2 regions of the Catenibacterium mitsuokai genome follow, and region 2 is predicted to be linked to the other one. Evidence: predicted binding sites of a transcription regulator. Region 2 holds the regulator's gene; the other holds the start of a gene.

Region 1 (16,915 bases), 1.2 Mb from region 2:
AGTAGAAAACCCAATGGCTGATAATGGTTATGCTTCTGGTTATGCTGAATACTTAGAAGCTGTAAAGAATGGTAAGAAGGTTCTTTATGGTGAAGAAGTAACTGATGAAGCAGTGAAGACTGCATATGATGAATTAGTTGCTGCTAGAAATGGTTTAATGAAGCGTGATGGAAATGTTCCTAGTGTTCAGGCATCTGATGGTTATTGGTCATTAGGTGTTTCTCCAAGCGATAAGTATAGCTATGACAAGATGTTTGATGGTAATAGAGATACATTTGCTTGGTTCAATGATGCACAGAAAGTCGGTAAACATATCACATTTACATTCGCAAATAAGGTGAATATGAGTGGTATTAAGATTTCAGCTCCTGAAAGACCAGGTTCAGATATTATCAAGAATGCAGATATCATGGTATCTGAAGATAAAGAAAACTGGACTACAGTAGGTAACTTAAAGATGGATGCGAATAATCTTGAACAGACATTCACATTCGATAAACAGCCAGTGAAGTACGTTAAACTTGAAATGAAAGAAGCAAGCGACAGCTGGTATAAGATTGCAGAAGTGCAGTTCACTTATGAACAGGTGGCTGAAAATACTGAACTTAAAGATTTATTAACAGAAGCTTATAATCAGGATTTAACTGATAAGACAAGTGATTCTGTTGATACATTCTTAGAAGCATTAGTTGAAGCACAGAAAGCTTATGCAAAAGAAGATTTAAATAACGAAGAAGTAATGAATGCATTACGTACAGCTATGAAGAACTTGAAGGTAGCTCCTAAGGTGAATAAGGCTGAACTTGAAGAAACAGTGACTAAGGCTGAAGCTATCTCTGAAGAAACATTAAATAAGGCTGTTAAGAAAGCACGTGATGCATTTGCAAAGGCATTAGAAGAGGCTAAGGCTGTTGTTAAAAACAAAGATGCTTCTCAGGAAGAAGTCAATGAAGCTGCTAAGAAATTAGAAGACGCTATTAAGGGCTTAGATGTTCTTAAGGGTGATACAACTGCATTAGATGCTAAACTTGCTGAAATTAAGAAATTAGATGAAAAGAAATATACTGCAGATTCTTGGGCTGCATTAATGAATGTTGTTGCAGAAGCTAAGGGTCTTGACGCAGAAAATGCAACTCAGGTAGAAGTAGATGAAGTTGTGGCTAAGTTAACTAAGGCAGTAGACGCTTTAGAAGAAAAGGTTGTTATTGAACCAGAAAAACCAACTGTTCCAGAAAAACCTGAAACTAAGCCTGAAATTAAACCAGAAACAAAACCAGAAGTAAAACCTGAAGAAAAACCAACTACTAAACCAGAAGATAAGAAGGATGATACTGTTAAGACAGGTGATCCAACTTCATTATTTGGATTAGTATCAGCTATGGCTTTATCTTTAGCTGGTTATGTTTCTGTAAAGAAGAAGAAAGACTAAAGATTCATCTTTTTTAGGGAAGGGATAGTGTAATGCTATCTCTTCTTTTTTCTTACAAAAGAAGTGAAATGTTTAAATTATATTGCAAAGTGAATATGATATCATAGATGTAAGAGAGGGGTGAGCATAATGAAGGATGCTTATATCAATGGAAAAATAATAGATGGGACTAAGGAGATGCATGCTAAGGAAGGATATGCGATTCTTGTAGAACAGGGGAATATTAAGGATATTGTTTTACAGAAAGCAGCTGATTTAACAGGATATAACGTAATAGATTTAGAAGGAAACTATATTATGCCTGGTCTTATTAATATGCATGTACACTTAGCCGGTAATGGGAAACCACAAAAGAAACAGAGAGATAATGCGAAACTAGTGAATTTCTTAATGAGTAATCCACTTACGCGTGCTATTGCTCATAATATGGTATGTGGATTTGCGGAAATGGAGTTACTCAGTGGTGTCACTACGATTAGAACAGTAGGTGGTATTAGAGATTTTGATACACGTGTACGTGATGAAATTAATTGCGGCAAGAAGAGAGGTCCACGTATTTTAGCAGGTAATGAAGGTATTTCAGTGCCCCATGGTCATATGGCAGGGAGTGTAGCAATCGCAGCTGAAACAATTGATGATGCACTTTTACAGGTAAGTAAAGCAAAGGAACAGAATGTCGATTTAATAAAATTGATGATTACTGGTGGTGTTCTAGATGCTAAGGAAAAGGGTGTTCCTGGAGAATTAAAGATGCCTCCTGAAATGGTTAAAGCGGTTTGTGATAAAGCACATGAATTAGGCTTTAAAGTGGCTGCGCATGTAGAATCATCGGATGGAGTAAGAGTGGCTTTGGAGAATGGTGTAGATTCTATAGAACATGGGGCAAAACTCGATGATCATATGATTCAATTATTTAAAGATAATAATGCATTCTTATGTACTACATTATCACCAGCCTTACCATATGCTTTATTTGATCGTTCTATTACTAACGCATCAGAAGTAGAACAGTATAATGGTAAAGTAGTGTTTGATGGAATTATAGAATGTGCGAAACAGGCATTAGAGAATGATATTCCTATTGTATTAGGTAATGACGTAGGATGCCCTTGGATTACACAGTATGACTTCTGGAGAGAACTATATTACTTCCATAAGTATGTAGGTGTAAGTAATGCATATGCCATTTATTGTGCGACACTACAGGCAGCTAGAATGGCTGATATTGATGATGAAACTGGTTCTATTGAAGTAGGTAAGTCAGCTGATATGATTGTCACAAAGGATAATCCATTAGATGATTTATTGGCATTAAGACATATTGAATCTGTTATCATGAGAGGTCATAGAATTGATCACCCTACTAATAAGATCAATGAACAGGTAAAAACTGAATTGGATAAGTTCTTATAATGAATCCCTTCTTTGAGGGATTTTTTAGTGGTTATCTATTTATATATCCTATATACAATTATTTATGTGCATATATTTATGGATGATATTTAAGTATATATATGTTTTTAGTAGAAGAGAGATTTTTCTCGTTGATATAATATAAAAAAGGAGGGAAATCACATGAAAAAGTTGATCACATGTCTTGTGAGTATTGCTTTATGTCTGTTCCCATCCGTGACATCTAGCAACGCTCAAGAAAACTGGGTAGGCTCTTGGTCTACAAGTCCAGTAGAGTTTAGTATTAAGAAATTTTTTGGGAATCATTTTAAGGATTTTGGCTTGCATCACTTAACATTTAGAACTGTAATTAAACCTACATTGACAGGTGAAACAGTACGTCTCACATTTTCTAATACTTATGGTACAGGTCCTATGACTATTGATGCTGTGACTATAGCGAAAACAATAAGTAGACAGCGTATTAAACTTCCTACAAAGAAGACTGTGACATTTAATGGATGTAAGAAAGTAACACTAGAAAAGGGAGAAACTGTTTATTCTGATCCATTAGACTACCATGTAGATGCATTAGAACCAGTCACTGTTTCTATGTATATGAAAAACACAGATCAGTTAAAAACATTTGGTTTAATTGGTGGTAAAACATATATAAGTTCAGGTAATCAAGTCAATCTTCCTGCAACTACAGGTGTACCAATGATATTAAATGGAAGCTTTGGTGAATATGATGTTATACCATTATTAACAGGTTTAGATGTCAATCGTCCAGATGCGCATTCTACAGTTATTATTGGTGATTCTACACTTGCAAATGATATACCAACACTATTCTCTACTAAACTGCATTTAGCTGGTATTCATAATGTAGGTGTCTTACAGCAGGCTATTAAAGGTAATCGACTATGTGCTGATGGAGCAGGTAGTCTTGGTATGGCTTATGGTGAATCTATGTTGAAGAGATTTGAAAGAGATGCTTTAAATCAGCCAGGTGTAAAGACTGTTATTATCAAGGTAGGATGTAATGATATTATTCATCCTAATTGTAAGAGTATGATGGGAATTGCACCTAAGGTAACTACAAATCAGATGATTGATGCTTATAAAACATTGATTAGAAAAGCACATCAAAGAAATATAAAAGTATATCTTGTGACACGTTCTGCCTGGAAAGGTTATACACGTAATATATTAAATAAAGGTGATGACATTGAGTGGACACCTGAAATAGATCAGATGAGAAAAGATATCAATGTATGGATTAAGACAAATCCTGCAGATGGATACATTGATCTAGATGATTTATGTCAGGATGAAGATTATACACAATTGAGAAGTGAATATGTGACTGATGGGGTTCATTTCACATTAGAAGGACAAAAAGCAGTGGTAGATAAACTACCGGTGACAGTATAGAAAAGAAAGAGGATTGGCTCTGTGAATACAGAATCAATCCTCTTTTTGTACACTCTTTCATTTTCATAGAATTAAGATTATATTTTATAAGTCAAATCCATACTTTTTACTAAACATTCCCCATATTTCTTCTTCAGTATGATTTCTTCCTTCTTCGTAATCTTTTTCTGCTTTGTTTAACTTATCTTCGATTGTTTCAGGAAGACTAACATTATTATCTGGATCAATATTTTTAATTGGTTTCATAACAATCAATTCTCCTTGCTCATAGTATAGCATTTATTCAAACGAATACAAACAACGATAAGAATAAAGGAAAGTGGAAAGATGGGAAAACAATGATCATTTTTGCTAAGAAAATGATAATAATCTAGAGTATATGTATTTTTTGAAAGTTGAAATTCATACTCAAATGAAACCTCACATTTTTCTATGTAATTAAAAAGAGAGGATTGACTCTGTGATACAGAATCAATCCTCTTTTTGTCTGTTGATAGAAGCACTTGTATTAAATCCATCAGGATATCTTTTATGTAGTTTATCAAGATTACCCTCTAGAATAGTATCTAAAGGAACATCTAATGCAGTTGCTGCTTCGGCAAGATACCAGGCTATATCACCTAATTCTTTAATAAGATGTTTTTTGTCTAGATCATGTCCTTGCATCAACCACTTTTTAACGATATCTATTGCTTCTCCTGACTCTCCACATAATCCCATAACACTATTAATAAGTATATCTTTCTTATTCAGTTCGGGATTCAGTGTTCTCATTGCTTCTTTTTGATAATTATTAATATTCATTGTAGTAAAGAAAAAGCCCTGAATAAATCAGGACTTTAAGTGTTGAATTAATTATTTGCTAGCTTCTTCGATAGCAACTGCAACTGCAACAGTAGCACCTACCATTGGGTTGTTACCCATACCGATTAAGCCCATCATTTCAACGTGAGCTGGTACTGATGAAGAACCTGCGAACTGAGCATCACTATGCATACGACCCATAGTATCAGTCATACCATATGAAGCTGGTCCTGCAGCCATGTTATCTGGATGTAATGTACGACCAGTTCCTCCTCCTGAAGCAACTGAGAAGTATTTCTTACCCTGTTCGATACATTCTTTCTTATATGTACCTGCAACTGGATGCTGGAAACGAGTTGGGTTAGTAGAGTTACCAGTGATTGATACATCTACACCTTCCTTATGCATGATAGCTACACCTTCACGTACGTCATCTGCACCATAGCAGTTAACCTTAGCTCTGTCACCATCTGAATAAGCAGTTCTAGATAATTCTTTAACCTCACCTGTGAAATAATCGAACTGAGTTTCAACATATGTGAAACCATTGATTCTTGAGATGATCTTAGCAGCATCTTTACCTAAACCATTTAAGATAACTCTTAAAGGATGCTTACGAACTTTGTTAGCGTTTAATGCGATCTTGATTGCACCTTCAGCAGCTGCGAATGATTCATGACCAGCTAAGAAAGCGAAACACTGAGTTTCTTCATCAAGAAGTCTTGAACCTAAGTTACCATGACCTAAACCTACTTTACGATCATCAGCAACTGATCCAGGAATACAGAATGACTGTAAACCAATACCGATTGTCTTAGCAGCATCAGCAGCCTTAACGTCACCTTTCTTGATTGCGATTGCAGCACCTACAGTGTAAGCCCAGCAAGCATTTTCGAAGCAGATAGGCTGAGTAGATTTAACGATGTTATAAACATCAATTCCTTTATCATCACAGATCTTCTTAGCTTCTTCGATATCTTTGATACCATATTCGTTTAAAGTTTTATTGATCTGGTTGATTCTTCTTTCATAACCTTCAAATGTAATAGCCATTGTTCTACCTCCTAATTATTCCTTTCTTGGATCGATGTACTTAGCAGCATCAGCAAAACGTCCATAAGAACCTGTTGCTTTCTTAACAGCTTCATTAGCATCTTCTCCAGCTTTGATCATGTCCATCATTCTTCCAAGATTTACGAATTCGTAACCGATGATCTGGTCATCATTATCTAAAGCAACTCTAGTAATGTAACCTTCAGTTAATTCGAGGTAACGAGGACCTTTCTTCTTAGTAGCATAAGATGTACCTACCATTGATCTTAAACCTTTACCTAAGTCTTCAAGACCAGCACCTACTACTAAACCACCTTCTGAGAAAGCAGACTGAGAACGTCCATAAACGATCTGTAAGAATAATTCTCTCATTGCAGTGTTGATAGCATCACAAACTAAGTCAGTGTTTAATGCTTCAAGTAAAGTTCTACCAACTAAAGCTTCAGCTGCCATAGCTGCAGAATGAGTCATACCTGAACATCCGATAGTTTCGATAAGTGCTTCTTCAATGATACCTTCTTTAACATTTAAAGAAAGTTTACAAGCACCCTGCTGTGGAGCACACCATCCGATACCATGAGTGTAAGCAGAAATATCCTTGATTTCTTTAGAATAAACCCATTTGCCTTCTTCAGGAATTGGGGCACAACCATGATTGCCGCCCTGTTTAACGCAATACATTTCTTCAACTTCTTTTGAATAAATCATTTTTTTACTCCTTTCATTACTAAATGACTGTTGATTCAAGGTGAGGGTTATCACCTGTCAAAATTATATGACACCATGCTTTTAAAGTCAATGAAACTCAAGAAAACAGCATGCAAAAAGTAGTATAAAAAGGGCTTAAAATAACGAGTTTTAGGCTTTATCAGGACTTGTGAAAAAATAAGCGTTTTCATTTTTGCTGTTTGAAAATTACAGTATGTAAATATGTTGTTTCAGTTCAAATAATATTCATACACTCATTTTAAGATTATAATGACAATGCCATGAAAGAAGGAATGACCTATGAAACATAAAAGACTGACAACAAAACAAAAGAGAATATTGAAGAATATATTAGTTGTCATATTGCTTATCATCAGTTTTCCTAGCTATACACCCTCACAGGTGATTATAGAAAGTGATCATATTTTAATAAGTAATCACCTCCTATCTAGACCTATAGAATGTATCAGTTTTGATGGACTCACGTATACTGGTATGGATGGTAAGAAGTATAGTCATAAAAACTATGTAGGGGTACAGCCTCTTACAATCTCTAATACAATTACATTCAGTTCTTCCAAGACGCTCTATAGTGCACCATTTTCATACTATGCTACTTCTAATACTGTTCCTGCAGGAAGTTATCATGTCACAAAAGAAGCAGGGCGCTATATGTATATAGAAGGAAAGGGGTGGGTCTCTTCTCAATATGTGAGTATAGATGTCAATAATTCTATAGAGAATACAACTGGGATACCACTCTACAAAGATTATATGATCCCTGAAACAAGTAGTCATCGTACTCATTATGCAATGAGACCACTGTATATTACAATCCATACAACAGATAATACAAGTAAAGGAGCCGATGCTTTGAGTCATGCTAAACTTCAATATACAGGTAATGTACGTTCTGCTTCCTGGCATTATACAGTGGATGATCACAGTATCTACCAATCATTACCACTTAATCAGCAGGCAGGACATGCAGGAGATGGTGTCATGCCAGGTAATAGTGCGTCTATTGCGATAGAGATATGTGTCAATTCAGATGGCAATTTATATATGGCAGAAAAAAATGCTGCCAAACTTGCAGCAGCATTATTAAAACAATACAACCTCAGTGTAGATCAACTCCGTATGCATCATGACTGGTCAGGTAAAGAATGCCCTCGACCAATGATAGAAGGGCAGTCTGGATCAATGAACTGGGAGAGTTTCAAGAAACAAGTCTATAATTACATGCGTACAGTATGAAAAAAGGAAGCTCACGCTTCCTTTTTAAATGCCTATTCAATCATGATAGGTTTCTTTTCTTCAATCTTTTCAGGCTCAGTCTTAGGGAAAGCAATCATCAATTCACCATTCTCAAACTTAGCAGTGAAGTCTTCTTCTTTATAACCCTCACCAACATAGAACTTTCTTGAACAGCTACCTGTATAACGTTCACTTCTGATAACCTTACCGTTCTTATCTTTTTCTTCCTTATCCTGATTAGTATTAGCAGAAACTGTTAAATAACCATCAGTCAAGTCTAGAGAAATATCTTCTTTCTTATATCCAGGAAGAGCAATGTTCATTTCATAGTTGTTGTCTACTTCCTTGATATCACACTGCATTGCATTCGTTGATGGACTCATCCAGCCATCATCAAACATATCATCAAACACATCATAGAAACCAGGTAAAAATCTCATAAATAACATCTCCTTTATCAAATTTAAACATGGGATTCTTCGTCTCGTGTTATGAGCTATTCAATCATAATAGGTTTCTTTTCTTCAATCTTTTCAGGTTCAGTCTTAGGGAAAGTGATCATCAATTCACCATTCTCAAACTTAGCAGTGAAGTCTTCTTCTTTATAACCCTCACCAACATAGAACTTTCTTGAACAGCTACCTGTATAACGTTCACTTCTGATAACCTTACCGTTCTTATCTTTTTCTTCCTTATCCTGATTAGTATTAGCAGAAACTGTTAAATAACCATCAGTCAAGTCTAGAGAAATATCTTCTTTCTTATATCCAGGAAGAGCAATGTTCATTTCATAGTTGTTGTCTACTTCCTTGATATCACACTGCATTGCATTCGTTGATGGACTCATCCAGCCATCATCAAACATATCATCAAACACATCATAGAAACCAGGTAAAAATCTCATAAATAACATCTCCTTTATCAAATTTAAACATGGGATTCTTCGTCTCGTGTTATTAGTAGATTGTAATTGATTTCTTTTCAACTCTCTTTGGAGCTTCCTTAGGAACTGAAATCATTAATTCACCATTATCAAACTTAGCCTTGATATCTTCTTCAGTAAATCCTTCACCTACATAGAAACTTCTAGAACAGTTACCACTATATCTTTCACGTCTTACAATACGTCCTGCTGTTTCTTCTTTCTTAGCAGATGCTGATACTTTTAAGTAGCCATCCTTAAGTTCCAAAGCAATATTTTCTTTCTTATATCCAGGAAGCGCAATATTCATTTCATAAGTATTTTCAGTTTCACGAATATCACATAACATTGTATTTGCTTTTGTAGTATTGACTCCTGAATCAAATAAATCATCAAACACATCATTGAAGTTTGGATAATATCTCATATTTGTTCGCCTCTCTCAACGTTTTTTCTTTTTTCTAGTAACCTCTCTATCGATTACAACTATTATTATAGTCACTCTTTTAGCAATGTCAACACTTGAGTGCTAAAAATTAGCACTTTCTTTTATAAAGTGCTAAAAAGAAAAGAACCTGCCTATTTGGCAGGTTCTAAGTCAATCGCTTTTAATTGATAAGCAGTCATATCAATTTCTTTATTACTTATAATTTCAATAGTATCTGAATTGTTGTAAATACGTGTAGTAAAGGCATAAGCACCATCATTGATGAATAGCTCTAAAGAAGATGTGTCGCTAAACAAAGTCATATTATTCATTTCAGGAATTTTAATATGCTTCACACCACGACCTGAACCGCTTTTATTCATATCGATAGTGAGAAGACCATCTTCATAATTCATATTTTCCTCCATTTCCCCGCACCTTCGTTGCGCGGACACAAATATATAACCAAACTCAAATCCACCAAAACTCTAGTGTGCCTCTCGATATAATAGTATAATCAAAGAGAGGTGGTATACTACAGAGCACGTAGGGGTGAGTAGGCAATTCTACTTAAATAGAATATCCTGAATATTTATAAGTCGCCGCTATCTTTTCAAGCACAAATAAGTTGGACTTAGAGCCAGGACACTTATGATTGTACAATCAACTGAGTGATTAGCTTAGATAGCAGTCAATGCCACTTCTCTTCTTTCAATGAAAGGAGAGATTTTTTTATGAAGATTGTTAGACCAATCTGCTGTGGCATGGATGTTCACAAGAATATCATTGTGGCTACAATCGGTATTACTAATAAGAAAACTCGTATTACTGAATACATCCAAGAAACGTTTTCAACTTTAAACCATGATTTACTGAATCTTAAACAGTGGCTCATTAATCACAAATGCTTTGATGCATGCATGGAATCTACTGGTAAATATTGGATTCCAATTTTCAACATCTTAGAAGATGAAATCAATATTTACTTAACTCATCCAAAATATGTCAAAGCAATTAAAGGAAAGAAAACTGACAAGAAAGATTCAAAATGGATCTGTGATTTATTTAAACATGATCTAATCAAATTTTCTTTTATACCACCCAAAGAAATAAGAGCTTTACGAGAAATATCTCGCTATCGCTATAAATTGGTTGGGATGCGTTCCTCTGAACGTAATCGATATCAGAACTGTATGACAGTTTCCAATATCGGTATTGGTTCTGTATTTTCAGATCCGTTTGGAAAGTCTGCACAAGCAATCATGAAAGAAGTACTTGAGTCAGATATCATTGAAGATGAGAAAATTTTGAAATGTATCCATAGATCGTGTAAAAATAAAGATAAGATTCTAGATTCCATTAAACACTGCAATATTGAAACTGATCAAAGGTTTAAAATGAATGAGTCAATGACTCATATGGAAGAATTACAAGTCCATATTGATAACTGTGAAATCGAAATGATGAAACGTGCAGCACCAATGTTCGATCAATTCATGCACATCACCCAACTACCAGGCATCAGCACTTTATCTGCAATCCTTATTATTTCAGAAATCGGAGTAGATATGAAACAATTCGAATCAGATAAACAACTAACCTGTTGGGCTGGATTAGCACCTGCAAATAACGAAAGTGCTAATAAGAAAAAATCAGTTCGTATTTCTAAAGCAGGTCAATATTTAAAACCTTTATTAGTTCAGTGTGCTCTTGGAGCAATCAAAGATAAGGAGGGCTATTTTGGAATTAAGTATTCTCGTATCAAAAAGAGACGAGGTCACAAGAAAGCCATTATCGCAATTGCAAGAATGATGCTTGTCAGTATATACCATATGATTCTTACTGGAGAGACATTTAATCCTTCAGATTATGAATCATTTAGAAATCCTAATCCACCTATAAAGCAACAAGATTTAACAGAAGAATCAGCAATTGAGTTTCTTAAGAAATCAGGTTTTGACGTTTCTAAATTAACTAAACCATAATATTCAATTATTCTATTTTTTCTAAATTATTCAAACTTGTTTTTAAGTTTGTCTTTTTTTATACGTTTAGATTGATTTTTGTTTCACACTTACACCTCTTAAATGAAGTTTGAATGACTGAGGGAGGTCAGTTATATGGCATTCAAAACAAGACGTATTCATTGTAAGAGATGTTCCCTTTACTTCTTTCTTCTCTTCTCTTAAAGACTGATATTCTTCAATAGGGAACTGATAAAGTCTACCTTCATGCTCAGTAATCTCTCTAAAGAGAGTGAAGGCATGCTGACGTCCTTCTTCTACGGTAGGATTTGTATAATCAATATCAGGAAGCCCCATCCAACCGGCCATGATCATACGACCTTTTTCATCTTTGAAGAACTGCTGGGCATAGATATCAAATCCATGATCAAACTCGATAAAGTCTTCTAGTACGCAATCTTTCTCTAAATCTGTTGTAAGAGGAAAGTATCCATTCTGATAAATAGCTTCATAATCATAGTTATGACTTTCTAGTCCCTGAGGACAACAGAATAAGAACTTCTTCTTTTCAAAACTTAAATAATTCGGACACTCCCACATATAACCAAAAGGTTTATGGTAGTCAACAGTCTTCATGTAATCCCACTTCTTTAAATCTTTTGATGAATATAAGATTGCACAACCATGTGAATCAAGGGTTCTTGCTCCTAGAACCATATAATACATACCATCATTTTCATAAACGTAGGGATCTCTTACATGACAAGACATGTTTTGAGGATAATCCTTGTTGTAAAGCACAACTTCCTTATGATCTAATACAAGCCCATCTTGTGAATCAACCATCATCACATTATGTTCTCTACCTGCATTAATATAATCATAATCGCCAGGCAGCTTTACATTACCAGTATAGAACTGACTACTCCCACGGGCAAGCCCGTGGGGTTCTGATTACCAAGTGTAGCTTGTAATCGTACATCATTTTCAGACTTTGGAGTTACAAGTGTAAATCTATTTGAATTAGAACTTTCATTACCAAGCAGTCCATCGACCACATTAACGGTAAATTTCTACTTTCGTAAGGAAGTATAATCGATCTCCCTGAATATGTTTTACGCTATCTTAATTCCGCTATTTAATACCTTGATCTCGTTAACCTTAATCCATTCGATTAGGGCTTTTTCTTTGTTGTAACACTTATCAAATTCAGAAATGCATTTGCTTTTATCTATATCTTTGGTTCTGTAATCGTAACAGTATAATAGGAATGATGAATACCAGTCTCTTTGTACCTCTGTCCCATCTTGCAGCTTATACATTCGGTCAGATAGTTTCTTTTTAATATAGTCATCAACAGTATGATCATATTGACTTGCTCTGTAATCATTAGATACTTCAATATATATACCACCTGATACCTTGAATTTCTGTTCTACAGCAGCTTGAAACCCAGAAGGACATCTATTCTTTATGGATCTGCCAAAACGCTTTTTCCTATGAAACTTGCCTTTACTATTGACCGTAGTTTCTTTGGCTCGTCTCATAAGCTTGCCTGCATTTTTAGGTTCTGTGATAAATACATCTCCAAGACTTCTTAAATGGTTAGTGTCTTCATTTATTGCAAGCTGTCTGTTTATGGCATTGATGCGACATAATTCAGAGTGTTTCTCTTTTAACTTCTTATAATGATTAGAATATCTCCAAGTCTTGCGACCTTTTTTAACAGTACCATCATCATTATAATTCTGCGGATTAGTTACACGTCTTGACCTGTCCATAGCACGGTATAGCAGACGTTCTTTTCTCTCAGAAGTCTGAATACTGCTGCCATGCTCTGAAAGATTCTTAAGTCCTACTTCTGTATCGGAAGTATAGGCAACTGTCTGTGTACCAATATCAGCATCGATCATTCCTTTGCCATATTTATGTCTTGGATTGCCAAATCTATCATATTTAGGTTTTGCCCTGCCTTCGATGGTTAAATGTAAATATACTCTGTATTTACCTCTTATCATCCTGGGAACAAGCGTAGCATAGCAGGGTCTGTATGTATCTATGCAACAGCCATCTTTAATAAGAATACTAACAGCCCTGTTATCCAAGATCTCAGATTCGGCAAGATATGATACAACAGCATCTACTTCATCCTGCTGGAATCTATCATTTACCTGTATTCCAAATACCATCCTGCCAAGTTTGAACTGCAGCTTATTATCTGTAACGGATATAGGTAAACCACGATTTATCTGCTTTGCACGAATACAAGGCAGTTCTCCATATCTTGAGAAATGAATGGCATTACCATTACCATATAAGCATTTTTCAATACCACGCCATATATCTTCGGCTTTAGTCAGAGCGAATACAGCGTCTACACCATATTTCTTGCCTATTGGAATCATGGACGTTCTGCAGTATTCCCATGTAATATTATAAGCTTTCTGCATTTCATTAAGCTGTTTGGCATAAGTTTTTCGTTTATCCTTATCTTTAGAATTACCATAAAGAAATAGTAATTTTCGGTATCTCTTTGTACGCATAAGCTGGTTATAATTCTTTCTCATAAGACCTACAAGTTCGTTGCCTGCTTTTCTGATCTTATTCGAAAGCTTTACAACTTTTTGTATATCAGAAGAAGACATATCAGTTTCAGCAGCCAGGATATGCCTGTCAGAAAGCTTATGAAATTGTTTAAGATGTCTTTTATGTTCTTTATCAGTTATCATTTTTCTGCTCCTTAATATTATCTTAATTACTGTAGATACAAAATATCCTCTAGACCATAAAATACCGCATCCTGCATAGAATTGTATTAATTGTGGAAATGCCTTGAATAGTTCAATAGCACTTATATCTTTAAAAGTCCTTACAACATCACAGGGAGCAGCAGTTTGTGGTACATCTACAAAGACATGTATATGGTCAGGCTTCACTTCAAGAGCCTTAATGTGGTAATAGATTTTTCTGTGATATCTGTTTCAATATTTCCTCTACATTACCTTTTAATACCAGAAATATGAATTTAGAATACCTAATGATGTGATACTGTATCAGATATTTTCAATACGAAGCAAGTCAAGAAATATGATACTCTCACCTTCCTCAGCAGAATAGATACGTGCAAGGTTTTCAAGTTCTGTTTTCCATCCGGCAGGAATGGAGATATTTATTTGTACATTGTCACTTTTAGTTCGTGCCATTACTTTTTCCACAACTTGAATGATATGCTGAATTATTAGGATTACACTGTTCTGCATGGTTATTATTGTTCGCTATATGTGCAGCATTATTAGGATTTTTCTGATTACAGTGATGGTTGTTGTGTTGTATGTATGCTTATATCATAGTTACTTTTACTAATGATCTGTTTACTTTCTATACTTTAATATACATAGATTATATATCATTTTTCTAAGTATATATCAAGTGAAATGTGGCTTTCATCCCACACGCAAGCGTGTGGTTTTTTCGCCACAAATTTATAACGTAATAATCCATGATCATTGAAGCAGCACCCAGAATAAGCACCACCTTGATTATGAGGATGATCAGGAGAGAGGGCAATCCCCTCATCCTGATAGTAAAGGAAATCTTTAGTGGTGAATTGTTTCCAATACTTTAATCCACCTTCAGGTTCGTAAGAATACTGATAATAGATATGATATACTCCATCTTTTTCTATAAGCCCATTAGGATCATTCATCCATCCAGATACAGGTTCTAGATGATATTTTAGTTTATACATTTCCTTCATAAAAATCTCCTTATGCAACCTTAGCTTCTACGACTGGATTCGCTATTTCTACAACATCTGTATTGGCATCAACAGCACCACTCCCAAAAATAATCTGGAACTGTTCCTGGACAAGGAATGTTCCCTTAACTCCATCTACAGATTCTAAAGCTTTTTCATCTGCAAATGATGGATCCTTCAACATCAATCTTAAACGTGTAGCACAATGAAATGCCTTTTTGATGTTCTTAGGTCCACCAACGTGGGAGATGACTTCTTTTGCGACTTTGTTGTAGTCCATTGAAATTTCCTCCTTTATCAGTGCATTACCGATACCACATCTGTATCATAAACCACATGTAATGCTTTGCCAACAAAAATATGGAACCGATACCACTTTTTTTATAAAAAAAGCATCAGATACTTCTGACGCTTTCTCCTTCTATAAATGTGAAGTCAATAAGTGTAGCACGTTCGACCTCTTTTTCTTCAATCATATCAAGAATAATTTGTCCAGCCATCTGACCAGCATGGGCATAATGGAACTTAATAGTTGTAAGGGCAGGGGACATTACAGTAGAAGTCCAATAGCCACCAAATCCAGTTACTGAAACATCCTCAGGAATACGTAAACCGTGGTCTTTTAGAACCTTCATACATCCCATCGCAATCGTATCTGTTGCACAAATAATGGCAGTAGGACATTCATGATGATTTAAATAGTCATTTAATCGAGTTATTGTCTTTTCCACAGAGAAGTCTGTTTCTAGAAAATGAGGATGCACATCCTGTAAGCCATCATAAACACCCTGTCTACGAATTACTCCTACAGCCACATCTTTTCTGCTTACTCCTGCATATACAACATTCTTATGACCATTATTATAAATATACTCACCTATCTTATAACCTGCTTCATAATCGTTATTAATAACACTTACACCATCATCATAGGCCTGCGCCATAAAGACAATAGGAATGGAACTCTTAGAGGCAATATCTCTATGTGCCATTGTGATAGATGTTGCAAGAAGGACAATTCCATCCACCTTTAGCTGCATAAGTTTAGTAATAGATTTGATTTCATCGAGTTCATCATGATTTGTATTAATGATAATTGTCGTATAATGATGTTTCTTTAAGAACTGATCAATGTTCATCATCATACGACTAGAAGCATATGAAGTAAGAGTAGGGCATACAATACCCACGGTATGTGTCTTGTTGGCTTTTAAATTCGCAGCAAGCACATTAGGTTCATAATCATACTCTTTCACAATCTTCTCTATCTTCTGACGTGTTTCTTCTTTTACATAGCCACCATTAAAATAACGAGAAACAGTTGTCTTAGACACACCTGCAACTTTCGCAATATCGGCCATAGTCATCTTCTTCATGTTAATCCTCACTAAATAAACTCATGATTTCTTCACCACTCATAGTCGTAATAGAACCACTATTACCTTCCACAAAACGATCTGCAAGATCCTTCTTTGCAGCCTGCAATGTCTGAATCTTTTCTTCAATAGAATCAGCCATAATCAATTTATATACAAATACCTTATTCTTCTGACCGATACGATATGCTCTATCAGTTGCCTGATTTTGTGCAGACATATTCCACCAAGGGTCAAAATGAACAACACCTTCTGCAGCAGTCAAGTTTAAACCAGTACCTCCAGCCTTCAAACTAATTAAGAAGACTGTTGTATCATCGTTCTGATAAGCATCCACTAATCCTTTACGTTTCTCTTTTTCTGTATCACCAGTCAACATATAATAAGAT
Region 2 (16,915 bases):
ACTCGTATTCTTAATTTCATATTTATTATAAGGAGAGGCAATCATGGCAACTGAAGCACAGAAGAAAGCAAGTGCAAACTATGCAAAAAAGATGACAAAATGCGTTAATCTTGCATTCAATAAGAAAACAGATGCAGATATTCTTGAAAAGCTTATCAAGTTGATTCAAAAATGGGATATATCAAAAAGCTGATTAGAGAAGATATTGCGAAATCAGAAAAGGACTAGAGTGTATTTTAGCTCTAGTTCTTTTTATACTATAATTTTTAAAAACATTAATCATATAATCAACAAAAAGGAGCATTTCTGCTCCTCACTCATTTAATTATTTAGGTAATACTACAAACATATAGTTTTCATCACCCATATCAAGTTTGAAATAATAATCACCTACCTGATTAGGACCATCCATTGAATCTGCAAGTAATGAAAGCCATTCTGTTGAAGAATGATCTTCTTCTGATAGAGTTCTCAACAAAACAATGGACCATAAATAGAAATCAGCTCTTTCTACACTTGTATCGGAACGACATGCAATTGTATCTAGTTTGTGATTATCTAGAGAATATAATAACATATACTGAATATCTGTTGTGATTCCATTATCTTTGATATCATACACAATACCTAGATTTCCACTTGAACAAAGCATAGAATTAATTGATACATCATATTTTGAAGAATAAGAGTCTTGCATTTTCTTATTTACTTCAGCCAGATCTTTTTTATAAGGACCTTCATTATGAAAATTACTTTAGATAACTTAAAACAATTATAATTTACATTAACAAAAAAAGACACCAACTTTGTGGATGTTTGGTCCTTAAGTTGATGCCTTTGTATTCTTACTGATTCAATTATTTTCCAAAATATCTATCTAATAAACCTTTTAATGCTTTACCATGTCTTGCTTCATCTCTTGCCATTTCATGAACTGTATCATGAATTGCATCTAAGTTATTCTTTTTAGCACATGTAGCAAGTTCAACCTTACCAGCAGTTGCACCAAATTCACAATCTACACGCCAAGCTAAGTTATCCTTAGTAGTTGATTTCATATTTGGTTCTAAGTCTTCACCTAACATTTCAGCAAATTTAGCAGCATGTTCTGCTTCTTCATAAGCTGCTTTTTCCCAATATAAACCAATTTCAGGATAACCTTCTCTATGTGCGATTCTAGCCATACATAAATACATACCAACTTCTGAACATTCACCTTCAAAGTTTGCTTTTAACTGATCAAAGATAAATTTCTTATCTTCATCAGTGATATCAAGATTATTTTTTACAGTCTTAGCATAAACACCATATTCATGTTCAGCAGCTAATTTCATTTCACCCTTTACTTCTTCAAACTGATCAGCGCCTACATGACATACTGGACATTCAGCTGGTGCTGCATCTCCTTCATAAACATATCCACACACTTTACATACAAATTTTGCCATATTCTTTTTCTCCTTTTTAATTCCTTATTAGGAATGATTACTATTTAAGTATAGCATATAATTCTATAATGTCAATGGATTTGACTTTTCATTGTAAACAAAAAAATTCCCACCACATAAGTGGTAGGAATTCAACTAGTTATTCTACACCAACAATAAATGAGTAAACTGGCTGTTTACCAACATGAACTTCACATTCTACATCTTCATAGTTTTCTTCAATGAAGCTTGCAGCTGCTTCCTGTTCTTCTTCTGTTACGTCTTCACCACAAATAAGTGTAACGATTTCAGAATCTTCATCTACAAGATTGCTTAAAACATTCTTTAATGCTTCTAACTTATCTGGCACACAAGCCACAATCTTCTTTTCACATAAAGCCATATAATTATTTGCTTTAATTTCTAAACCATCAATTGAAGTATCCTTGATTGCGAAAGTCACCTGACCAGTCTTTACATTCGCAATAGCTTCCTTCATTTCATCCACATTTTCATCTAATGTTGCTTCTGGATTATACATGATAGCAGCAGATAATCCCTGAGGAATAGTCTTAGTAGGTAATACTACAACGTCTACTTCTCCTTCTAATACTGTAGCCGCCTGCTGCGCAGTCATTACGATATTAGAGTTATTTGGAAGAATGATGACATGTTTTGCATTCACACCCTTGATTGCTTTAACGATATCTTCAGTTGCTGGGTTCATTGTCTGACCACCAGATACAACATGATCACAATTTAATTCAAGGAACATATCCTTAATACCATCACCTGCAGCCACAGAAATAAGAGCCATTTCCTTAGCAGGAGCCATTGGGATTTCTTCTTCTTTTTCTTCTTCAGATACTTCAGTATTGACTACAGTTACCTTAGTGAATTCACCAAAACGAAGACCTGTATTTAATGCATTACCAGGCTTTAATGTATCTACATTACCAATAACCTTGTTATCTTTCTGTGCTACATCTACGTTCTTACCTGGTAAATTCTTTAACTCATTGATGAAACCATCTAAGTTGAATGCATTCATCTTTCTGTCATCAATCTTTAATGTGAACTGTACACGATAACCATAAGGCTTTTCTTCTTCCTGTACAATTTCCACATCACTTGCCGCACCAACATTATCTACTTTTTCAATTACTTCACCAGCAAGAGCAGCCATGAAACCAGTTAATACTAATAATAAACCAGCTCCTCCTGAGTCAACTACACCTACTTCTTTTAATACTGGAAGAAGTTCAGGTGTATTATCTAAAGACTTTTCAGCACTCTTTACAAAGTAAGAGAACCAGTCTTCAATTTCCATATCTGGCTGTACATACTTAGCAGCTGCATCAGCAGATTCTCTAATAACTGTTAAGATTGTTCCTTCTACTGGACGCATAACTGCTTTATAAGCCACTTTAGCCCCAGAAGAGAATGCATCAGATAATTCTGCAACATTGGCAGTTTCTTTTCCCTTAAGTGATTTAGCGACACCTCTAAAGATCTGAGAAAGGATTACACCAGAGTTTCCTCTTGCTCCCATTAATAAGCCCTTAGAAAGAGTTTTAGCAATATCACCAATAGATGTATCATCAGCAAGCTTTTCAACCTGTTCAGCCCCAGAATTGAATGTAAGAGACATATTAGTACCTGTATCTCCATCTGGTACTGGGAAGACGTTTAAAGCATCTACCTCAGGATGATTATTATGTAATACGATAGCCCCGCTTAAGACCATCTGTTTAAACATTTTACCGTTAATTTCCTTCATGCTTCATCCTCCTAGTCCATTACACGGATGCTCTGAACATAAACATTCACAGCTTCAATATCAATATCTAGAGTCTTTTCTAGTACATATTTAACTTTCTTCTGTACTTCATATACGATTTCAGAAATCTTCACACCGTAACCTACAATAATATAAAGATTAATAATAGAACCAGTCTGACCTTCTTCAACAACAATTCCTTTAGAATAATTATCTTTACCTAGAAGATCATAAAAACCATCCATCATCTTCTGGCTAGCCATACCTACAACACCATAACATTCTGTTGCAGCTCCGCCACAAATAGTAGCAATAACGTCAGTTGAAATATCTATATTTCCAAGATCAGTTGTTTTTTTAATCATATTGATTCCTCCATTTTTATTCTTTTTTCATAATAGTAATTATATATCATATACACAAACATTACAAACAATTAGGATTATAGCAAACAATAAAGATTTTTCAATCCTTATTTAATGCTTAAATACACCTTTTTTTACATTTTGTACAGATTAATAAAAAAAATGATTGATTTTTGATGAGGTAGATGGTAAGATACACGAGTATGTGAAACAAGTAAAAGGATGGTGAATTCAATGTCTAGAAAATGTCAGCTTAGCGGTAAAGGACCTATGTCTGGTAACAACCGTTCTCATGCATTAAACGCTACAAGAAGAAAGTGGAATGTTAACTTACAGAAAGCTACTGTCATCATCGATGGTAAGCCTACAAAGGTAAGAGTTTCTGCAAGACAGTTAAGAACTTTAAGAAAGAGCGCTTAATCGATATAATAATAGAGGCTGGTAACAGCCTCTTTTATTTTACTATGTCTAACACTTCTATAAGTTTGTCTATTTCATATGTGACAGCTTGAGAAGTGTTTTTTTGATGAGCTGGATTAAAGTAGCATGTATCTATTCCTACATTCTCTCCACCCTTTATATCGCTTGTAAGTGAGTCTCCAATAATAATTGTGGTATCAGGATCATAGTGGGTCTTTTCTTTAATATAATTAAAGTAAGTGAGATCAGGTTTTTCATATCCTACATCTTCTGAGATGAATATATCATCAAATAAATCATAAAGCCCTGTACCCTTTAATTTGCCTAACTGAGCGACTTTTGAGCCATTTGATGCTGCATACTGCTTGCAATGTGGTTTAAGCGCCAAAATGACATCTAAGGCGAATTCATTCAAACAATAATAAGTACCTAATGCTTCCTGATAATCTTTATTAAACTGAACACCATCAATAGAAACATTAAGTAATGTAAAAAAATCTACAAAACGTTTCACCATGAGTTCATTTCTTCTTGAATGATCCTTTTCAATCATCTTCCAGCATTCTTTATTAATCTTTTTGTATTCTTCAAATTGTGCTTCTGTCATAGATACGCCATGCTTCTCTAAACATTTTTCCATGCTGATTTTTTCAGACATTTCAAAATTAAGAAGTGTGCCATCTATATCCCATAATATAGTTTTATATTTCATAATGTCCTCCTTATTTCATTATACGAAAAAGATAGGAATACTCAATATCCCTATCTCTTGAATGATTTCTTAAATTGATCAAAAATAGATTCTTTTTCGTCTAATTCCTTAAGTTTCATGTAAAGGTCTTTTTCTTTCTTGCTGAGTTTCTTAGGAATAGAAACATTGACCTGAACATACTGATCACCATAAGTATCACTACGCATGTTCTTGACACCTTTACCCTTAAGTCTCATGACTGTACCAGTTTGTGTTCCTGCTGGAATCTTCATAGTCACATCACCATAAACAGTAGGTACTTCTACTTCACAGCCAAGAGTTGCATCGACTGCAGAAACTGGAACTGATATAGAAATATCATTACCATTTCTCACAAAGTATTTATGTGGACGAACATAGATTTCTACATATAAGTCCCCATTAGGTCCACCATTGACACCACGCTGTCCTTTACCAGCGACACGTAACTGCTGATGAGAATTAATACCAGCTGGGATAGTTAATTCAACAGTGACATTCTTATTAATATATCCTGAACCATGACAATGTGGGCACTTATCCTTGACTACCTTACCTGTACCATGACAGTCTGGACAGACTGTTTCATTAATGATAGTACCAAATGGCGAACGCTGCTGTACTCTAATACGTCCTGTACCACCACATCTAGAACATGTATGCACATCATTAGGATTCTTCGCACCTGTACCATGACAATGAGAACACTGTTCATCGTAGTTAATCTTAAGTTCAGTCTTTTTGCCCTTGATAGCATCCATGAAATCAATTTCTATCTGAACATAACGGTCTTCACCTTTTTGTGGTCCTGTAGGTCTTCTAGAACGTGACTGTCCTCCGCCAAAGAATGAACCGAAGATATCACCAAAGTCCATATCTTCAAATCCACCAAATCCCTGGCCACCAAATCCTCCAGCACCTGCACCACCCTGTTCAAATGCTGCATGTCCATAACGGTCATAAGCGGCCTTCTTATTCTCATCAGAAAGAATTTCATAGGCTTCATTAACTTCCTTGAACTTTTCTGCTGCATCAGGCGCCTTATTCACATCAGGGTGATATTTCTTTGCCATCTTACGATAGGCACGTTTTATTTCATCTTTTGAAGCATCCTTGGACACACCAAGGACTTCATAGTAATCTCTCTTATCTGCCATAAATCACACCTCATTTAATATAAGCCAAGGGGGATTCCCTTGGCTTTCTTGTTAGTTCTTTTCAGTAAAGTCTGCATCAACGAAATCATCGTTATTGTTGTTAGATGAAGTGTCTGCACCTGCTGTGTTACCAGCATTCTGCTGCTGATACTGAGCAGCAGCCATCTGCTGAGCAATCTTTTCAAGTTCGCTCATCTTAGATTCAAGAGTAGCCATATCATTATTATCTAATGCAGTCTTAAGTTCATCTCTTAAAGCTGTAGCCTGCTTCTTCTGATCTTCTGGAAGGTTAGCACCCTGTTCAGCTAAAGCCTTATCAATCTGGTTGATCATAGCTTCTGCTTTGTTCTTAGTTTCGATGTCTTTACGTTTCTTTTCATCGTCAGCTTTGTTGCTTTCTGCTTCCTTAACCATTCTATCGATTTCTTCTTCACTTAAACCTGTAGAGTTCTGAATAGTGATAGACTGTTCTTTGTTTGTCTTCATATCTTTTGCTTTAACGTTTACGATACCGTTAACGTCGATATCAAATGATACTTCAATCTGAGGAACGCCTCTTGGAGCTGGTTCAATACCATCAAGTTTGAATAAGCCTAACTGCTTATTATCTTTAGCCATAGCACGTTCACCCTGTAATACGTTGATATCTACAGCTGGCTGGTTATCAGCAGCAGTTGAGAAGATCTGTGATTTAGTAGTTGGGATAGTTGTGTTACGAGGAATTAATACTGTCATAACACCACCCATTGTTTCGATACCAAGTGATAATGGTGTAACGTCAAGTAATACGATATCTTTAACATCACCAGTGATAACACCACCCTGGATTGCAGCACCCATAGATACTACTTCATCAGGGTTAACTGACTTGTTAGGTTCTTTTCCTAATAATCTCTTAACTGATTCCTGTACTGCGATAATACGAGTAGAACCACCAACTAATAAGATCTGATCGATTTCTGATGGAGTAACGTCAGCATCATTTAATGCCTGTCTTACTGGAGTTTCAGTTGCAGCAACTAAATCAGATGTTAATTCATCAAATTTTGCTCTTGTAAGAGTCATATCTAAATGAAGTGGTCCATTAGCACCAGCTGTGATATATGGTAATGAAATCTGAGTCTGCATCATACCAGATAAGTCTTTCTTAGCCTTTTCTGCAGCATCTTTAACTCTCTGCATAGCCATCTTATCAGCGCTTAAATCAACACCGTTTTCTTTCTTGAATTCACTAATCATGTAGTCCATAACTTTCTTATCGAAGTCATCACCACCTAAGTGGTTGTTACCTGCAGTAGCTAATACATCGAAAGTACCATCAGCTAAGTCAAGGATAGATACATCGAATGTTCCACCACCTAAGTCATATACTAATACTTTCTGTTCCTGTTCAGTCTTGTCTACACCATAAGCAAGAGCTGCTGCTGTAGGTTCGTTGATGATACGTTCAACTTCAAGACCTGCAATCTTACCAGCATCTTTTGTAGCCTGACGCTGTGAGTCATTGAAGTAAGCTGGAACTGTGATAACTGCACGAGTTACAGGTTCACCTAAATAACTTTCAGCAGTAGCTTTTAAGTTCTGAAGAATCATTGCTGAAATTTCTTCTGGTGTATAATCACGACCATTGACATGTTCTTTATAGCTTGTACCCATATGTCTCTTGATTGATGCTACAGTATCAGGATTTGTAACTGCCTGACGCTTTGCAGCTTCACCAACGATAATTTCGCCATTCTTGAATGCAACAACTGATGGAGTTGTTCTCATTCCTTCTGGATTTGCAATTACTTTTGCTTCACCATTTTCCATTACACTGACACATGAATTTGTTGTACCTAAATCAATACCAATAACTTTACTCATAATAAGTTCTCCTCCTATTAATCCTTATTCACTTTCACTAAAGTTGCTCTAATAACTCTATCTTTTAACATATAACCTTTTTGTAATTCTTCAGTCACAATATTTGGACCAAAGTCAGGATTGTCATCCTGCATGACTGCCTGGTGTATATTAGGATCAAATTCCTTGCCCTGTGCTTCAATCACAGTTACACCATTCTTACCTAGAATATTCATTAACTGGTTTAAGATCATCTTGTTACCCTTAAGAATATTCTTACCTTCTTCGCTTTCAGGTTCTACAGTTAATGATCTTTCATAGTTATCAATAACTGGTAGTAACTCTTCAATAAAAGACTGCATTGCATACTTTAACTGATTTGCATGTTCTGTTTTAAGTCTTTTCTTTAAGTTCTCCATATCAGCGAATACTTTATAATAATCTGTCTTCCACTTGTTGATTTGAGATTCTAAATCCTTAATCTTTTCATCTTTAGGATCTACTGTTTCTTCAGCTTTTTCTTCAGCTGTTTCTTCTTTTACTTCTTCAGCTTCTTCCTTAGTAGTTTCTTCAACAGTTTCTTCTGCTTCTTTCTTCATTTCTTCTGCCATGGTCTCACCTCTTCTACTCATCATTTTCCTTGATGATTCTTTCAATATTTTCAGTAATATATTCTACAAGCGATACAACTTTCTTGTAAGGCATACGCGTTGGACCGATTACAGAAATCGTTCCTTTGTTAGCTCCTCCTGTATCAAAAGAAGATGAAATAACAGATACATCATCAAGTCCAGATACATTTGAATCATCACCAATCAATACCTTAATGCCATCGTCATCTGTGGGTGCTAAGAAATTCCAGTTTGATGAATTTTCAAATGCACTCACTAGTTTTCTTAACTTATTGACATCATTGTATTCTGGCTGATATAACAAATGATCTTTACCAGAGAAATATACATTGTTTCTTGCAAATTTCATAAATGCTTCTAAGAAAGCATTAAACAAGATTTCATGTTCCTTGATTCTCGTATTGAGGATTGGCTTGACATCGTTTTCTAACTTATCTGCGACCTGATTAATTGGTGTACCTACCAGTGTATCATTCATAACCGATACACAGGATTGTAAATCATCCAAACTCAATGTCTCAGATAAAGTGAAAACTCGATTTTCTACATGTCCCTTATCCGTCACTATGATGGCTGTCACATTTCTTGTTCCAATAGGAACTAATGTGATATTCTGCAGGCATTCATAACTTGAATTAGGTCCTAGAGCAACCGCCGTCAGATCAGTCAACTGGCTTAACATTTCGCAGCTTTCTTTAATCAAACTATTCAATGATTGATGTGTATCACTAAAGATTGTTGCAACCTGATTCTTCACCTGTTCATCAACATTTGGCTGAAGCAAAGTATTTACATAATAGTAGTAGCCCTTCTTAGAAGGAACACGACCAGAAGATGTATGTGTCTTTACTAGAAAGCCAAGTTCTTCAAGTTTGCTCATTTCATTTCGGATAGTGGCGCTTGAATAAGGTAACTCATATTTTGTCATCAATAGTTTAGATCCAACAGGTTCTGCTGTTTCAATAAACTCTTCGACAATATATTTAAATATTAGCATTTGTCTTGCCGATAGCACTCTCAAGCACCTCCTTAGCACTCTTTTTCCTCTTGTGCTAGATTCATTATACATTCTTTTTTAGCAGTGTCAAGCCTTTAGTGCTAGTTTGTGTTAAAAAACGGTTTCTATTTTCTAGAAACCGTTGTACTACTCTGGCAAGAAATCAAGGAGAATGGAATTAAGAAGATCAAGCGTATGATTTGTTTTTAAATGATTATTTTCAATAACCAGATTGTGGTTATCTAGATTCTTAGAGAGAGCTTCTTTATAGACCTCTTCTATAGTATGATGGTATCTTCTTTTAAATTCATCAAGGTCCAATCCTTCTTCAAGACGTAAAGACATCATAAGATGATTAAACATTGTATCTTCGATTGTTTCTTTTTCTATATATATTGTATTCTTCCCCTGCAGGTAATCAGTGAGACTACGTGAGTGAGAAATAAGTTCATCATCTATCTTACCTGTGGCGCCAATACCGACACCATAATAGTTCTCATAATGCCAATAGACTTTATTATGATAAGATTCATGATTTCCTAATGCATAATTAGATACCTCATAACGATGAAAACCTGCACGAGAGAGTGTCTCTACAATATAATCACTCCAGATTCCTTCAGTTTCTTCATCAAGTGGTTCATAATTGTCATAAAGTCTTGTATGTTCTTCTAGTATAAGAGAATAGTAGGATAAATGATTGATAGGAAGTGATAAGGCAATCTGTAAATCTTCTTTTACATCTTCTAGTGTCTGTCCTGGTAATCCATACATCAAATCAATAGAGATATGCTTAAAGCCAATAGCCTTCGCATTTCTTACAACTTCTTTTGCAATAGAAGATGTATGATAACGTTCAATTCTTTTTAATAATGTATTATCAAATGTCTGTACTCCAACACTTAAGCGATTAACTCCATGAAGATGCATAATTTCTAGTTTATCTAGCGTTGCTGATTCAGGATTGACTTCTATAGTATATTCTAGAGTTCCATCACCCACAAAAGGATCTATCATATTTAATAACATCTTTAATTGATTTAAAGAAAGTGCACTTGGTGTGCCTCCTCCTATATAAATAGTTTCCATCGGATGATGAGGAAGTGTATCAAGTTCTTCCTTTAAACGTTCTAGATACTGTAATACAAACTCTTCACGATAATAAACCTTTGCAAAATCGCAATAAGAACAGATATGATCACAAAAAGGAATATGAATATAAAGTGCTTTTGTTTCCATATTATATCCTCATCAAGAAGAGTTCTAATCCTCTATATTTATCCACTGTCCCTGTCTTGATCGCATAATCAAGTTCAGATAAAGCATAAAGTTTTTCCATAAGTTCTGTAATATCAAAGTGTGCCGCATTTTTACGGATTGGATAGATTGCACGAGGATTAAGTCCAAGGGCAGATGCAATATCAGTATCACGATAGCCCTTCTTACTCATAATAGAGACCTGATAAAGATTACGTAATGAATTCGCAATTAACCCAATCAACTGTAAAGGCTCATGGTTTTGAGAAATCAAATCCTGATAAACACGCATCGTATTTCTTAAATCATGATTCATAAGCGCATTTGTCAACTTAAATACATCTTCTTCAACACGTGGTGGAACAAGTCTTTCAACATCTTCCTTCTTTATATTATGTGTATAAAGACATAGTTTTTCTACCTGATTAGAAATAGTCAAAAGATCATTCCCACAGCGATCTAACAACAAAGTAAGTGCATCATCTTCAATAGAGGCATTTCTATGAATGATCGCTTCTCTAGTAGCTTTATAAAGCTGATCAAAGGTCAGTTTTTCCATTTCATACCATTTCGCATGCTTACGTAATGATTTGACTACCTTCTTTCTTTCATCAAAATTACGCTGATCCTGATATATAACAAAGATTGTTGTCGGATTATCATGTTCAATATAATCTAAAAACAGCTTGATATCTTCATCTGTGACAAGCTTCTTTTTAGGCTTCTCTTTGGTAAGAAAGATTGGATTCTTTAAGACAACCATCTTATATTCTGTCAAGAAAGGCTGTGTTAAGGCATCTTCAATGATTTCCTTCATTGGCGTTTCACCTGCATGATAGACCATATAATTCATATCATCACTTGTACATTGATATTTCTTTTTTAAATCCTCTAATCTTTGTGCAAGCAATAGTTTTTCTTCTCCATATAATACAATATTCATAGTTTTCCATCCTTTTGTCCTATTCTACCATATATTCATGATTAACGGTAAATAAGATGTTCCCCTAAATAAGTGATAATAGAAAAGCTGCCATCAAGATCAGTACGCAGTATTTTAATCTTTCTTTCTTCTAATCGTTTAATCACAATACGAGCTGGGTGACCATAAAGATTATGTTCTCCTACACCAATCATCGCAATACGTGGATGTACCATTTGAAAGAATGTTACAGAAGAAGAATAACCACTACCATGATGAGCCACTTTTAAAACATCTATATCTATTTCTCCATATTTCTTATAAAGATCTTCTTCTACATTGCTTGGGATATCACCCGTAAATAAATAATTATAGCCTCCTGTTGTTACTAACATGACTAAAGAATTTTCATTGGTAGAAGGATAAATCACATCACTTTTAAGCATTTTAATTGTAATCAGCTTATTCTTCTCTTCTTCCTGATAGGAGTCAATGATACGCTTGACTTTATATTTCTTCTTTAACGAATCCAAAGCACCATAGTGATCATAATCGTGATGAGATATATAAACTCTATCAATACACGGAACACCTTGAGATTTAAGAAATGGAATAACATTATGACTAGCAATATCATATTCCCTGTTACCCCCTGTATCAATCAAATAATTTCCTTGATTGAAAGGTAGGCGGATCAATGAACAATCCCCCTGCCCTACATCAATAGTAGAAACCTGAGTGTATGGTTTATAGATACTATATATATGAAAGCTGATCATAAGTGCACATAATAGAGACATAGAAAACTGAACACTCTTCTTTTCTTCTAATAATAAGAAAATATAAAATAAGATGACATAATAAAGAATAATAAATGAGAGCGTTGGTTTTTGAAAAATGATTTCTGCATTGAATGAAGTGATAAAGTTCAAGATCATCTGCTGGTAGTTGATCATCATCTTCATAATGAGATCTATTGGAAAAATGAGAGAGAGGAGCGTTACAATATAGAAACAGGATATAAAAGGAGCAAGAAGAACCGTTAAAAAATAAGAAAAGATATTAATGGAGAAGTTAAGCGCGAGGACAATAGGAATACCACCCAAATAGATAAGGAAAGAGCGATATGGGAAATGTTTGGTCATAATGACAAGGAAATAAATAAAGTAAGAGAAGACAAAAGAAATACTAAAGATGATATAAGGATTTTTAATAACATTAAATAAAACAAGTAACGATAGTACATCTAATTGATTGAACTTCTCTTTTACAAGATCATAGATGACAAGCATATAAAAGGCACGATGAAGAGATATATTATAAGGTATAGAAAAGACATAAAAGGCTATGAGTATTTTGATAATGATATCCGCAATATCAACACGTACAAACGTTTTAATAAGACTCAAACATTTATAAAGTAAATGTATATGCATACCTGAAAGAGCAAACATATGGATAAGAGAAAGACTTGTGAGGAGTGAATAGTCTTCTTTAATGGCTTCATCTTTTATACCTAGAACAAAGAGTTTCTGATAACTTTTAATAGACTTCGAAGAAGAGAAATGTTTTTCTATTAATTGACAAAAGGAAGGATGGGATGAAACAGAGGTAATATGGGTGATTTTAGCCTTTGCGACGATATTGTTAGCTTTGAATGAATGATATTCATCATAACCTATCGGATCCTTGCGATGCTTAATTTCAAGAAACCTAAGTTTAACAAGTACTTCATCATTGTATTGAAATGAATGATCTGTATAGGCTTTAATCTTCCCATAATCAGTGTTTAAAATAACATAATTATCTCTTATATCTTTCACCCTCCCAGAAACAATAGAAGGCACTTCTGGTGAAGTCACTGGTCTTAATATAATTGGTAATAAAAAAAGAAGAAACAACATCTTTCTTCCAAATCGTTTCACTAGATAAATTAAATAAGCAAGTAGAAATATATAAAATAAAGGATGAACAAGATAAGCAACTGACAGCAATAAGACAAATACAGCATAATATACTAAATGATATCTTAAAGGCATAGATAGTCACGATAGATGAGATATTTCTTCTCACCGATTCCTTGTATATTCATGATGTCTTCTATCGAATAAAAAGGCTGTATCTGTCTATAGTCAATGAACTTCTGTGCTGTTTTCTCTCCTACCCCTTTTAAAGTCATAAAGTCTTCTAAAGTTCCCTTATTAAGCGAAATCATATTTGCTCTTTTTTCTGGTAAATAAAAACGCATTTCTGCTTGAATACTTCTATTCATATTTAAAGAATCCATGCAAGCATTTTCTTTAACCCCTACTTTCTTTACTAAATCACTCATCGTCATACCTTCTTTTATAGGAACTTCACCTGTTTGGTTAAAAGCACCTTCTAACGTGATATAAACTTCTGATTTTTGTGTAGAGCTGACTTTTTCAGGCTTTTGATAACTATATAGAAATGAGGCAATACTCAAAAGAATCAGCCCAATAATCTTAATTTGACGCATAAAAAAAGAGAATTGATCTAATTCTCTCTTGTAATATGAAAATGTCTATAAGCAAGATTTGTCGCAATTCTGCCTCTTGAAGTACGTTTGATCAAGCCTTTTTGTAGTAAGTAAGGTTCATAGACATCTTCTAATGTCATTCTTTCTTCACCAATACTTGCAGCAAGTGCTTCTAAACCAACTGGCCCACCCTGGAAACGATTGATAATGCCAAGTAAGTATTTATGATCGACATCATCTAGTCCTAGATTATCTACTTTTAAACGGTCCAATGCCTGCATTGTACGGTCTTTTGTAATGATTTCATCACCATAAAACTGTGCAAAGTCTCTTACACGTCTAAAGAGTCTATTCGCAATACGTGGTGTCCCTCTTGAACGTCTGGCAAGTTCCATCTTTGCTTCCTCTTCCATGGTCATACCGTAGACTTTACTTGTACGAGAAATAATATCTCTGAGTTCTTCATCTTTATAATAATCAAGTTTAGCCACAATACCAAAACGGTCACGTAATGGGGCTGAAATATCTCCTGCACGTGTAGTCGCTCCTACTAATGTAAAAGGAGGTAAATCAATACGTACAGAACGTGTTGTGGCATCTTTACCAATCATAACATCCACGCAGAAATCTTCCATTGCTGGATACAGTATTTCTTCTACAACTTTATTCAAACGATGAATTTCATCAATAAAAAGAACATCACCTGGTTCTAAAGATGTAAGCAAAGCGACAAGATCTCCCGTTTTTTCAATAGAAGGTCCTGTTGTAATCTTGATATGCGTTCCCATTTCATTTGCAATAATCATCGACATAGTCGTTTTACCAAGTCCTGGAGGACCATAGAACAAAACATGATCAAGTGTTTCATCACGCATCTTTGCAGCACCTACAAAGACACGAAGGTTTTCTTTTAAATCATGCTGACCGACATATTCATCAAAAGAAGCCGGTCTTAAAGAGCTTTCTTCATCTTCGATATGTTCATTAGTATCTAAAACATCACGATCCATAAGATTCTCCTTTCATTATTGTGTTAATAAGGCTAATGCACGTTTCACATAGCCATTTGTATCTAGATTTTCGCTCGATAATACTTTCATAGCTTTTTCTACATCACTCTGTTTATAGCCTAATGCGATTAATACTTCAGTAGCTTCCTCATAATCTGGAGAGCCAAGAGGCTTCATTGCACGTTTATCAAACTTACCATGCAAGTCAAGAATGATCTGCTGTGCCGCCTTAGGTCCAATACCTGGTATCTTCTTAAGATATGCTATATTTTTACCTTCTATCGCATCAATAATCGCATCAATCTCACCTGTCGCAAGAATACCGATTGCCGTCTTGCAGCCTATCCCTTTCACAAGAATAAGCTTTTGAAATAATTCTTTTTCTTCTTTCTTCTTAAAGCCAAATAAGGTAAGATCATCTTCTTTGACCTGTTGATATATATATACTGTTGCATCATCACCCTTTTTAAAATTATAAGGATTAGATACATGTACTTCATAACCTATTCCATGATTATCTATGACAATATGATCTGAATACAAACCTGCAATGATTCCTTTGATATAACTATACATAAAATTCTCCTTTACGCATTCCCTAATTCTATCATATGTCAAAAAAAAATACCATTTCTAGAAATGGTATTAATTATAAAATTCAAACTCGAAGTCATATAGGCGTACAGTATCGCCATCTTCACAGCCTGCTTCTCTTAATGCATCATCAATACCCATATTACGGATCTGTAATGCGAATCTCTGGAAGCCGTCATCTGTAGTAAATGATGCCATCTGTACAAGTCTTTCAACCTTCTTACCAGTAACTTCCCATACACCATTACCCTTATTATGGATAGTGAATGGTTTTTCATCTTCCTTATAAGTATAAAGAACACTTTCCTGTTCTTCTTCCTGATTAAAGAAGTCTGGTGCAGTTTCTAATGCATCAGCAACTGCATAAAGGACAGCATCGATACCTTCATGAATTGGTGCAATGATTGGGAATACTTTCTGATCTCCAAGTTTTTCCTTGAACTTCTTTAAGTTTTCTTCTGCTTCATCGCCATCCATCTTATTAGCAACAATAATCTGTGGTCTTTCTAATAAGCGATATTCATATTCACCTAATTCTTTATTAATAGTGACATAATCTTCATAAGGATCTCTGCCTTCGCTACCGCTCATATCAATAATATGCACGATAACACGACATCTTTCGATATGTCTTAAGAACTGATGACCTAATCCTTTACCCTGTGATGCCCCTTCAATAAGACCAGGTAAGTCAGCCATAACAAATGAACGACCATCCTTAACCTGTACAACACCTAAATTAGGCACAATAGTAGTAAAGTGATAATCAGCAATCTGTGGTCTTGCTTTTGAAACAACAGATAATAAAGTAGACTTACCAACACTTGGGAATCCTACTAATCCAACATCTGCAAGTAGCTTTAATTCTACTCTTAAATTGAATTTTTCACCTGGTTCACCATTTTCACAGATTTTAGGTGCTGGGTTACGTGATGAAGCGAATCTTGCATTACCACGACCACCACGGCCACCTTTTGCGATAACAGCACGCTGACCATCTTTTGTAAGATCGGCAATAATATTGCCTGTATCATCATCATAAACACAAGTGCCCACTGGTACTCTGATGACTAAATCATCGGCATCAGCACCATGCATCTTTTTAGCATGACCTTTTTCACCATTTTGTGCTTTATATTCACGATAATATCTTAAGTCTAATAAAGTAGATAATGAGTTTGTTGCAACGAAGATAACACTTCCGCCACGACCTCCATCTCCACCAGATGGACCTCCTTTAGGAACATGTGCTTCACGTCTAAACGCAACTGTACCATTA

What was found. The regulator HrcA, encoded in region 2, represses chaperone genes, less so after heat shock. The targets are predictions, from matches to a motif close to TTTTAGCACTNNNNNNNNNNNAGTGCTAAAA.
Region 1: NQ499_RS02275 (Hsp20/alpha crystallin family protein) is a predicted target of HrcA. The motif match lies at 9,507-9,537, and genes of this name have one in related genera.

The regions. Positions count from the first base shown of each region.
Region 1 is NZ_CP102271.1:449,229-466,143, forward strand. Features, by position in the region: gene NQ499_RS02225 (family 20 glycosylhydrolase) at 1-1,429, shown strand, start outside; gene NQ499_RS02230 (amidohydrolase family protein) at 1,559-2,842, shown strand; gene NQ499_RS02235 (GDSL-type esterase/lipase family protein) at 3,005-4,258, shown strand; gene NQ499_RS02240 (hypothetical protein) at 4,343-4,504, opposite strand; gene NQ499_RS02245 (nucleoside triphosphate pyrophosphohydrolase family protein) at 4,730-5,032, opposite strand; gene NQ499_RS02250 (GGGtGRT protein) at 5,114-6,115, opposite strand; gene NQ499_RS02255 (iron-sulfur cluster assembly scaffold protein) at 6,131-6,823, opposite strand; gene NQ499_RS02260 (peptidoglycan recognition protein family protein) at 7,124-8,080, shown strand; gene NQ499_RS02265 (Hsp20/alpha crystallin family protein) at 8,113-8,520, opposite strand; gene NQ499_RS02270 (Hsp20/alpha crystallin family protein) at 8,577-8,984, opposite strand; gene NQ499_RS02275 (Hsp20/alpha crystallin family protein) at 9,037-9,429, opposite strand; gene NQ499_RS02280 (GH32 C-terminal domain-containing protein) at 9,582-9,845, opposite strand; gene NQ499_RS02285 (IS110 family RNA-guided transposase) at 10,164-11,414, shown strand; partial or broken gene NQ499_RS02290 (glycoside hydrolase family 32 protein) at 11,481-12,299, opposite strand; gene NQ499_RS02295 (transposase) at 12,509-14,329, opposite strand; gene NQ499_RS02300 (hypothetical protein) at 14,447-14,596, opposite strand; gene NQ499_RS02305 (hypothetical protein) at 14,800-15,150, opposite strand; gene NQ499_RS02310 (PTS transporter subunit EIIB) at 15,161-15,430, opposite strand; gene NQ499_RS02315 (LacI family DNA-binding transcriptional regulator) at 15,546-16,526, opposite strand; gene NQ499_RS02320 (DEAD/DEAH box helicase) at 16,528-16,915, opposite strand, start outside.
Region 2 is NZ_CP102271.1:1,666,789-1,683,703, forward strand. Features, by position in the region: gene NQ499_RS08730 (hypothetical protein) at 44-193, shown strand; gene NQ499_RS08735 (hypothetical protein) at 326-697, opposite strand; gene NQ499_RS08740 (rubredoxin-like domain-containing protein) at 858-1,448, opposite strand; gene NQ499_RS08745 (DAK2 domain-containing protein) at 1,588-3,207, opposite strand; gene NQ499_RS08750 (Asp23/Gls24 family envelope stress response protein) at 3,219-3,572, opposite strand; gene rpmB (50S ribosomal protein L28) at 3,807-3,992, shown strand; gene NQ499_RS08760 (YjjG family noncanonical pyrimidine nucleotidase) at 4,027-4,704, opposite strand; gene dnaJ (molecular chaperone DnaJ) at 4,755-5,879, opposite strand; gene dnaK (molecular chaperone DnaK) at 5,931-7,745, opposite strand; gene grpE (nucleotide exchange factor GrpE) at 7,763-8,335, opposite strand; gene hrcA (heat-inducible transcriptional repressor HrcA) at 8,349-9,371, opposite strand; gene hemW (radical SAM family heme chaperone HemW) at 9,501-10,592, opposite strand; gene holA (DNA polymerase III subunit delta) at 10,594-11,553, opposite strand; gene NQ499_RS08795 (ComEC/Rec2 family competence protein) at 11,595-13,571, opposite strand; gene NQ499_RS08800 (ComEA family DNA-binding protein) at 13,562-14,032, opposite strand; gene ruvB (Holliday junction branch migration DNA helicase RuvB) at 14,050-15,042, opposite strand; gene ruvA (Holliday junction branch migration protein RuvA) at 15,058-15,618, opposite strand; gene obgE (GTPase ObgE) at 15,688-16,915, opposite strand, start outside.